DNA from 3 places in the Mesorhizobium sp. WSM4822 genome. Region 3 is predicted to be linked to each of the others. Evidence: riboswitches for the same ligand, from Rfam matches in the RefSeq annotation. Region 3 holds a riboswitch; each other region holds the start of a gene.
The links. Region 3 has a riboswitch for cobalamin ahead of AC0L3E_RS27110 (aromatic ring-hydroxylating oxygenase subunit alpha). Riboswitches for the same ligand answer to the same signal wherever they lie in the genome.
Positions count from the first base shown of each region.

Region 1: linked by a shared signal. The riboswitch ahead of AC0L3E_RS30920 (ABC transporter ATP-binding protein) and the one ahead of AC0L3E_RS27110 (aromatic ring-hydroxylating oxygenase subunit alpha) in region 3 are both predicted to bind cobalamin.
Region 2: linked by a shared signal. The riboswitch ahead of AC0L3E_RS13250 (DUF1636 family protein) and the one ahead of AC0L3E_RS27110 (aromatic ring-hydroxylating oxygenase subunit alpha) in region 3 are both predicted to bind cobalamin.

Region 1 covers NZ_JBVVQM010000018.1:75,755-79,020, forward strand. Annotated here, with positions in the region: gene AC0L3E_RS30915 (ABC transporter substrate-binding protein) at 1-743, opposite strand, end outside; gene AC0L3E_RS30920 (ABC transporter ATP-binding protein) at 793-1,581, opposite strand; cobalamin riboswitch at 1,744-1,950, opposite strand; gene AC0L3E_RS30925 (AraC family transcriptional regulator) at 2,207-3,040, shown strand; gene AC0L3E_RS30930 (DSD1 family PLP-dependent enzyme) at 3,045-3,266, opposite strand, start outside.
Region 2 covers NZ_JBVVQM010000005.1:33,170-36,435, forward strand. Annotated here, with positions in the region: gene AC0L3E_RS13245 (winged helix-turn-helix domain-containing protein) at 1-1,116, shown strand, start outside; cobalamin riboswitch at 1,146-1,349, shown strand; gene AC0L3E_RS13250 (DUF1636 family protein) at 1,389-1,817, shown strand; gene cobW (cobalamin biosynthesis protein CobW) at 1,820-2,872, shown strand; gene cobN (cobaltochelatase subunit CobN) at 2,891-3,266, shown strand, end outside.
Region 3 covers NZ_JBVVQM010000013.1:205,811-209,076, forward strand. Annotated here, with positions in the region: gene AC0L3E_RS27090 (ABC transporter ATP-binding protein) at 1-78, shown strand, start outside; gene AC0L3E_RS27095 (DUF680 domain-containing protein) at 155-391, opposite strand; gene AC0L3E_RS27100 (DUF680 domain-containing protein) at 459-659, opposite strand; gene AC0L3E_RS27105 (DUF680 domain-containing protein) at 746-943, opposite strand; cobalamin riboswitch at 1,452-1,653, shown strand; gene AC0L3E_RS27110 (aromatic ring-hydroxylating oxygenase subunit alpha) at 1,769-3,016, shown strand; gene AC0L3E_RS27115 (FAD-binding oxidoreductase) at 3,042-3,266, shown strand, end outside.

The DNA.
Region 1 (3,266 bases), on a different contig from region 3:
TGCGGATTGCGCGACGCCACCGTTTCCCAGTCCGTGTTGCCCCAGCTGGTGTCCATGTCGGCCATGATGTTGTCGCCGCCGGCGGCTGATATCATGGCGCTGGGGATGGCGAACTTGCCTGCTGTGAACGGTTTGTCCTCGCCGGAATCATAGAGAAACACTCGCGTACCCTTGCCGTTGCCGACCTTGGCGGTGATGTCGGCGAGCTGCTTCTTCCAGCCGGAGACAAGCTTCTCCGCCTCGGCCTCCTTGCCGAAGATCTTGCCCAGCTTTTCGACGTCGCCATAGAGCAGGTCCATCGAGGCGGCTGGGCGGCTCTTGTCGAGATGCACGCAGCTTTCCGTCAGCACCAGCGTCTTGATGCCGTGCGGAGCAAGCGTATCGGGTGTCACCTCGCCGCCCGGCTTCATGCCATAATACCAGCCGGCGAAGAAGAAATCCGGCTCGACCGCGACGAGGTTTTCGAGCGTCGGATATTTCGGCGCCAGTTCCGGGATCGAACCCTGCTCGGCCTTGAATTCGGGACCCACCTTGTACCATCCGGTGATGCCGGTCAGGCCGACGATCGACGGCTGCAGTTTCAGCGCGAAAGCCATCTCGGCCATGTTGAGATCCTGGATGACGGCGCGCTTCGGCGGCGCATCGAAGGTCAGCGGCTTGCCGCAGCTGTCGACCGTGACCGGGAAGGCCAGGGCTGTCGAGGCCAGCAGCGAGAAGACAAGCGAAAAGGCCAGGCGTTTCACGGATTTGCTCCTTGTGGATGGGATTGGGTCGACTACGAAATGGCTTCAATCACGACGGCGGCGCGGCACGGTTCGGCACATCGAACACCGTCAGTTCGCGGTCTTCGGTCGGATGGCGCAGACGCAGCACATCGATGCCGAAAATCTCGCGGATCAGCTTTTGGGTCAGCGCTTCGCGCGGTGCGGCGAGCGCTTGCAGACGGGCATGGTTCATCACCGCCACCCTGGTGGCGAACGGTGCCACCAGCGCCAGATCGTGCAGCACCGCGATCACCGTCATCTCGAAGCCTGCCACGAGGTCGAGCAGTTCGCCGCGGGCGCGCGGGTCGAGATGGTTGGTCGGCTCGTCGAGGAACAGGATTTTTGGCTGCTGGGCGATGGCGCGCGCAAGTTGGGCGCGCTGGCGCTCGCCGCCCGACAGCGAGCCGATGGTGCGGCCAAATAGCGGCAGCAGGCCGGTCCGACGCAGTGCATCGACGACGATCTCGCGCTCCTCGCTCCTGCGCCGCAGCCCGGCGTGCGGAACCCGGCCAAGCTCGACATAGTCGATCACCGCCAGCCGCGGATCGGGCTGGTCGGTCTGGCCGACCACGGCAATGTGCAGCGCCCGTTCGGCGGCTGAAATCCTGTCCAGGAGGCGCCCGCCGAGCTTCACCTCGCCGGAGCTCGGACGCAGCATGCCCGACAGCATGCGCAGCAGCGTCGTCTTGCCGGCGCCGTTGGGACCGATGATGGCAAGGCGATCGCCGGCGGCCACCGAGAAGCTGACCGCCTGAACCAGATCCCGCCCATTCGCCGTGACGCAGAGGTCACGGGCTTCGAGAAGCGCTACGGTCATCGGCTGCTGCCCGCCGGCTTGCCGGGACGGCAAAGCGTATATACGACGATGCGATGGATGGAGCCGTCCAACTTTCCGTCACTTTCCAAAACTGGCGACGGAAGGAAGCTGGCGAACCGGCCGACAAGACCGGGATTCGCGTTTCCTCCCGGCACACCCCGTCCGGTCAACTCAGTGATGGCAGGTCTCCTGGCTCACGGGTCGTTGCGCCATCCAGCCTTCCCAGCCTTGCCGGCCAGTGGCATTCACGGATTTTGCTCGCCGCTTACAGTTGCGGGGGCAGCCACGGTCTCGACCTGAGCAGGCCTCACCGTGTTCCCTTTTCACCCCTCGCCTTTCGACTCGGGGACCATCACCGCTTCAGCGTAGATTTGCGCCGATCGCTTCGCAATGGATTTCTCGGACGGAGTGGTGGGCCAGCTAAGGGAAACAGGCATCGCATGCTCTCTTTATGTAATAATATAACATACCTAAGAGATGACGCCGGTCGCTGTCAAGCGAAAGCTCATGGGGCGGTTGGCCGGATGGCGACCGGCGTCGGCGCAGATTGCACGGGATGCGCAATTTCGATCAAACTGGCCTTGGGGAAAGGCGCCAAGATGATCCGGCCAATGCGAGGAGCAAAATGAACCCGACCGAGAAAGCGCTGTGGTTCGTCGAAAGCCATCTGCCGGAGGCGATCTCGCTTGATGATGTCGCGCAAAGCAGCGGCGTGTCGCGTTTTCATGTGACGCGCGCCTTCGGCGCCGCCACCGGCCGGTCGGTGATGGGCTACATGCGCTCACGCCGGCTGACCGAGGCGGCGCGCAAGCTGGCGGGCGGGGCGCCCGACATCCTCGCCGTCGCGCTCGACGCCGGCTACAACTCGCATGAGGCGTTCACTCGTGCCTTCCGCGATCAGTTCGGCACCACGCCGGAACTGGTGCGCGCGCAGGGCACACTCGACAAGCTCGACCTCGTGGAGCCGATCCTGATGGACCAGTCCCTCCTCACCAATCTCGAACCGCCGCGTTTCGAGACCAGCCGGCCGTTCCTGATCGCCGGCCTCGGCGAACGCTACAGCTGCGAAACCAGCGCCGCCATTCCGATGCAATGGCAGCGCTTCGGCCCCTATATCGGCAACATCCCGGGCGAGACCGGCAACGTCGCCTATGGCGTCTGCGTCAACGGCGACGATGCCGGCAATTTCGACTACATCGCCGGCGTCGAAGTGTCTGACTTCTCCGACCTGCCCAGGGACTTCTACCGGGTGCGGGTGCCGGCGCAGAAATATGCGGTCTTTGCCCACCGCGAACACATCTCGACCATCCGCCGGACGGTCAACACGATCTGGAACAAATGGCTGCCGGCCTCCGGGCATGAGATCGCGGACGCGCCGGAATTCGAACGCTACGGCCCCGAATTCGACCCGCGCAGCGGCAAGGGCGGGCTGGAGATCTGGATACCGGTGAAGGCGTAGTCGGTCAGGCCATCGGCAACGCCGGCCAGCGATCGGCGATCCGGCCGCCGGAAAACACCGCGATCGACCCGAACTGCTGCAGCACGGCTTCGCTCTGCGTCGGCCTTAGAAACGCGTAGTCGCCGGGCTTTGCGGCCGCGTCGGCGGGCAAGCCCATGAATTGCTGGTTGGAGGACAGGCCGAGCAGCCCGTTCGCCTTCATGCCTTCTGGGAAGACCGGCTCGGC
Region 2 (3,266 bases), on a different contig from region 3:
CCCGACCGCCGGCATTTTGCCCGCACCCTCTCCCGCACCGGCCTGCTGCAGATCGATTCCGTCAGCGCGGTGGTGCGCGCTCATTATATGCCGCTCTATTCGCGCCTTGGTCCCTACCCGTTCTCGCTGCTCGACAACGCGGCCGTGACGCGTAAGCGCACGGTTTTCGAATACTGGGCGCACGAGGCGTCCTTCCTGCCGGTCGAGACCTACCCGCTGATGCGCTGGCGCATGCAGCGCGCCGAGCGCGGCGACGAAATGTATCTGGGCCTCGCCAAATGGGGCCGCGAGCACGCCGCCTATATCGAAGAGATTTACCGCCAGGTCGCCGAGCGCGGCCCGATTGCCGCTTCCGCGCTCGAAGGCCAGAAAGGCTCGGGTGGCTGGTGGGGCTGGAGCCATGCCAAGCACGCATTCGAATGGCTGTTCTGGGCAGGCCGCATCACCACGGCGCATCGTCGCGGGTTCGAGCGCTTCTATGATCTGCCCGAGCGCGTGCTGCCGCAGGCGATCCTCGACCTCCCAGTGCCGACGCCTGAGGACGCGCACCGCGAATTGCTGCGCATTTCCGCCCGCGCCCACGGCGTGGCGACTTCAGGCGATTTGCGCGATTATTTCCGCCTGTCGCCGGCCGACATGAAAGGCCGGCTGGAGGAACTGGTTGAAACCGGCGAGTTGCTGCCGGTGCGTGTCGAAGGCTGGGACAAGCCGGCCTATCTTCACCGGGACGCCCGCCTGCCGCGCAAAATCGGGGCCCGCGCCCTGCTGGCGCCCTTCGATCCGGTTGTCTTCGAACGATCGCGCACCGAGCGGCTGTTCGATTTCCATTACCGCATCGAGATCTACACGCCGGCCGACAAGCGGCAATACGGCTATTATGTCCTGCCGTTCCTGCTCGGCGACAGGATCGTGGCACGCGTCGACCTCAAGGCCGACCGTCCGGCCAGTATACTGCGGGTCCATGCGGCCTATGCCGAGCCGGGTGCGCCGCCTGAAACCGCTGCAGAACTGTTAGAGGAATTGAAGCAGATGCAGGGCTGGCTTGGCCTAGAGCGCATGGAAGTGACCCAGGCCGGCGATTTGGGTCCGGCGCTGGCCGACATCGCCATGTCGTAAGCTCGCGTTGACACCGCCGCTCGCAAAAGCCTAAATCCGGTTCAGATGGTCTCTTGCCCGCAACGGCAAGAGCTAAGAGGGAATGCGGTGAGGGGCAAAATCCCAAATCCGCGGCTGTCCCCGCAACTGTAAGCGAAGAGCCAAGGCCGAAAGCCACTGGGAGTTCCCGGGAAGGCGGCTACCCAAGGCGATGACCCGCGAGCCAGGAGACCTGCCGTCTGCGACTTTAGAATCCGATCGCCCGGCGGGTTTCCGGGCAAGGAGCCCGATCTTTGGACCACGACAGCAGTTTTTCGGCTGGCACAGCGGATATTTCGTCCGGCCATGATGATGCGTTGGCCGGCGTCACCATCATCGTCTGCGCCTCCTGTCGCGACGAGACCGGCTCCGACGCTCATCCCCGCGCCGGCGAATTGCTGGCGGAGGATACGCGCCGCGCCGCATCCGGCGACGACATCCGCATCCGCAGTGTCGAATGCCTTGGCAATTGCAAGCGGCGCCTCAGCGCCGCCATCCTGCGCGACGGCTGCTGGAGCTATGTCTTTGGCGACCTGACCGAGACCAGCGGCGCCGACCTCGTCACGGGCGCCAAGCTTTTCGCCACCTCGACCGACGGTCTCATTCCCTGGCGTGGCCGCCCCGATAGCCTGAAGCGCGGCCTCGTTGCCCGCATCCCTCCCCTCGACCTGCTGAAGGACTGACCATGACTGCCCCAGATTCGTCTGCGAACCTCTCCCGCGTTCCCTGCACCGTCGTCACCGGCTTCCTCGGCGCCGGCAAGACGACGCTGGTCCGCCATCTCCTGGAAAACGCCGGCGGCAAGCGCATTGCCATCATCGTCAACGAATTCGGCGACATCGGCATCGACGGCGAGATTCTCAAGGGCTGCGGCATCGACACCTGCCCGGAGGAAAACATCGTCGAACTGGCCAATGGCTGCATCTGCTGCACCGTCGCCGATGATTTCGTCCCGGCGCTTGACAAGATCCTGTCGCTGACGCCGAGGGTCGACCACATCCTGATCGAGACTTCGGGCCTGGCGCTGCCCAAGCCGCTGGTCCAGGCCTTTCAGTGGCCGAGCGTGAAAAGCCGGGTGACTGTCGATGGCGTCATTGCCGTGGTCGACGGGCCGGCCTTGGCCGAAGGCCGCGTCGCCAACGACATGGATGCCCTGCAGGCGCAGCGCGCCGGGGACGAGACGCTCGACCACGACGACCCGGTGGAAGAACTGTTCGAGGATCAGATCGCCTGCGCCGACCTGATCATCCTGTCGAAGAGCGACCTGATGGACGCCGCCGGCACCGCCCGCGCCAATACCATCATTGGCGAACACTCCGCCCGCGCGGTGAAGATCGTGCCGACATCGCATGGCAAGGTCGATCCCTCGGTGCTGCTCGGGCTCGGTCTCGCCGTCGAGGACGACATCGAGAACCGCAAGTCCCATCATGACGGCGCGTTCGACCACGAGCATGACGACTTCGACACCTTCATCGTCGACATTGCCTCGATCGCCAATCCGGACGAGCTGGCAAAGCGCGTCGCCACCGTCGCAGAAGAAGAGAACGTGCTGCGCGTAAAAGGCTTCGTCGAAGTCGGCGGCAAGCCGATGCGGCTCTTGCTGCAGGCCGTCGGGCCGCGCGTCAATCATTACTATGACCGCGCCTGGACCGCGCAGGACGACCGCCGCTCGCGCCTCGTCGTCATCGGCCTGAAGGGGCTGAACCGCCCGGCGATCGAGCGTATACTCGCCGGCTGATTTCGGACACGGGTCGCGATGCACATCCTCACCACGACATCCGCCTCGCTCGACGACCTCGCCGAGCCGGTCGATCTGCGGCAGACGCCGGCGGATATCGTGGCCCTGTCCTTCACCGACAGCGACCTCGCCGGACTGGCGGCAGCCTGGAAGGCCGATGCCGGCCGCCTGCCCTCGATGCGGCTGGCCGCACTGCGTGACCTGCGCCATCCGATGTCCGTCGACCTCTGGGTCGACAGCGTCGCCCGCCACGCCAAGATCATCCTGGTGCGCATCCTCGGCGGCTACGACTGGTGGCGCTACGGCTGCGACCAGCTCGCCTCGACTGCCCGCGAACGCGGCATAAAACTGGCGCTGCTGCCCGGCGAATGCCGCGACGAGGATTTGCGCCTGA
Region 3 (3,266 bases):
AATGGCGAGGACCTGCATCTCTTCGACGCTGACGGACGGTCGTTTGCCCTTCATGAGGCCGAAGCGAAGGCGGCCTGAGGCAGAACCGCGTCTTGGACAAAAAAGAGCAGCGGGCCAGGCCCGCCGCTCTTTTTTTGAAGATCAGCTTCGACTGTTAACGGCCGAAGAGATTCCGGTCGCTGCCCTGAGGGGCGGACTTCTCTACGTCGCCCGACGAATTGAGCAGCTTCTCGACGAGGCCACCGCTGTTGCGGACCGAGCTCGTATGCGCGTTGTCAACCGAAGTAACCGCAGGCTGATTGGCGCCGTTGGAGCCAAAGTTGTCGCTGCCGGCGAAGGCGCTGCCGGTGATGGCCAGAACGGCGGCGGCAGCAATAAGGATCTTGTTCATTTTAGTCTCCTGAATTCTGGATTTCGCCAGACGGCAGACACAGCTGCCGTCGCTTGCGAAACTGGTTTTAGCGACCGAAGAGGTTACGGTCGCTGCCCTGAGCGGGTGTCTGGGCAGCCGGTTCCGAGGTCTTGGTGGAAGCCGTGTACGACTGGTCCACAGCGGCGGCAGGCTGGTTGGCGCCGTTCGAACCGTAGTTGTCGCTGCCCGCGAAAGCGCTGCCGGAGATGGCCAGAACGGCGGCGGCAGCAATGAGGATCTTGTTCATCTTAAATACTCCTGAATGTCTGAACTTCGAATGTCTGAATTTCGCCAGGGCAGCGGGCGAGCCCGCCGTCGACTGGGAATCGGCTGTTAGTTGTTGCCGAAGAGGTTGCGGTCAGCACCCTGGGCAGGCGCCTGAGCAGCCGGTTCCGACTTCTTGGTCGAAGCGGTGTACGAGCTGTCGACAGCAGTGGCTGCCGCGGCGTTCGAACCGTAGTGGTCGCTACCAGCGAAGGCGCTGCCGGAAATGGCCAGAAGGGCTGCGGCAGTGAGAATGATCTTTTTCATTTTTGTACTCCAGTATCGTCTTTTTCCGTCCGTCTAGCGGCGTGTCTTGGAAATGAAATCGCGTCGTTCGGACAACACCGATGTGGGAGGGCAACCCCGCCTTTTCCAATCACGAAGTTGTTCCGTGTGGACCATGAATCCACACCTTGAAATTGTGCCAGGGGAATCTAGAGAGGCGTTTTTCCTCTCTATATCAGCATGTTAAGTTTAACCATCCGATGGATCACTGACTGTTTCAAAGGCCCGGCGTTCACACCATCCTGCACGCACCGTCAACAGAAACGAACCGTTCGGTTCGATTTTAGGTCAAGCTAATAGTCACTTTTCGAAACCGTTAACTTTTTTTGACCCCCGCCAAGGGTCGGATTCGGGAAGATCGCAGCCGGCAAATGGCCGCCCGGGACGCGGGATTTCGGCCCCAGACGATCTGCGGTGACGTTTCGCATGCCGTGTCGCGCCGCATGGATACGATGTCGTTTTCATGCCGACGGCGCGCCCCCGATCGTGGTTAGATCATACCATCTCAGGTGCCGCTTCGTGACGACGAGACGGAGAATTGGGAAGCCGGTCAGAATCCGGCGCTGCCCCCGCAACGGTGGTGGAGTTCAAGTCGCAACGGGAGACCACTGGGCAACTGCCTGGGAAGGTGTCGCGATGGTCCGCAAGGACAACTCCAGAGCCCGGAAACCAGCCCGAGATTTTTAGACTCGACTGATCGCGGTGGGCGGTCAAGAGGTGGATAGCGCATGTCCGGCACCTAGCCGGCCTGCGTTTCAATCCTTCCTCCATCACCACCAGTTCAGTCCTTAGAAACGAGGACAGGACATGGATATCCGCAACGACATGCTGAGGCTCCTGAAGGGGCGCCGGCAAGGCTTTTCACTGGAGCAGCCCTTCTACACCGATCCAGACTACTTCAAGCTCGACATGGAGCTGATCTGGTATCGCGACTGGCTGTTCATCGGCCATGATTGCGAACTGCCGAAGCCGGGCAGCTACATCACCGTGCAGATCGGCGACTATCCGGTCGTCCTTGTCCGCGACCAGCAAGGCAAGATCAACGCCTTCCACAATTCCTGCCGCCATCGCGGCAGCCGCGTGTGCAACGCGGAAAAGGGTACGGCGGCAAAGCTCGTCTGCCCCTATCATCAGTGGACCTATGAGCTGGACGGCCGCCTGCTGTTTGCCCGCCAGATGGCCGACGGTTTCGACAAGAGTGATTTCGGCCTGAAGCCGGTCGCCTGCGAGAGCGTCGGCGGCTACATCTTCATCTGCCTGGCCAGGGAGCCGGCGGATTTCGCGCCGATGCGGGCGATGATCGAACCTTATCTTTTGCCGCACCGTTTGCGTGAGGCAAAGATCGCCTTTGAGAGCACGATCATCGAGAAGGGCAACTGGAAGCTGGTCTGGGAAAACAACCGCGAGTGCTACCACTGCGTCGCCAATCACCCCGAACTGTGCAAGACCTTCCCCGAGGCTCCGACCGTGACCGGCGTCCAAGGCGCCGACAGCGACCCTGAAATGGTCGCGCACTGGGCCAGATGCGAGGCATCAGGCTTGCCGAGCAAATTCCGCATCGATCCGGCAGGGCAGTACCGCGCCACCCGCGCGCCGCTGCTGCGCGATGCCGTCAGCTACACCATGACGGGAAAACGGGCGGTCCAGAAGAACCTGTCCGACAGCGTTTCAACCGACCGCATCGGTTCCTTGCTGCTTTATCATTATCCGACAACCTGGAACCATATCCTCGGCGACCACGCCGTCACCTTCCGCGTGCTGCCGATCAGTGCCACGGAAACCGCGGTGACGACGAAATGGCTCGTCCACAAGGATGCGGTCGAAGGCATCGACTACGACCTCGCTGAGCTCACCCATGTCTGGACCGAGACCAACGACCAGGACCGCCGCATCGTCGAGGAAAACGCCTTCGGCATCCTGTCGCCGGCCTACGAACCAGGCCCCTATTCGGAGCTGCATGAGGGCGGCGTGATCCAGTTCGTCGAGTGGTACGCGTCGTTCATCGGGCCGCGCCTTGCCGAAGGCGGCCGGCCGGCCCTGCGCAGCGTCGCCTAGCTCAGGGGACAAGAGGATGAATGCGATGACGGACCTTGGCCTCTATCGCCATCTCGACCAGATGACGCCCTGGAACGACCGGCTGCAGGTGCTGGAAGTGATCGGCGTCAGCGACGAAGCGCCGGACGTGAAGACCTTCACCTTCCGCTCCGACAACCAGACCTGGTTCCGCTACAAGCCGGGCCAGTTCGTGACGCTGGAACTGCCGACATCGGAGGGGCCGCTGATGCGCACCTACACGCTGTCGTCC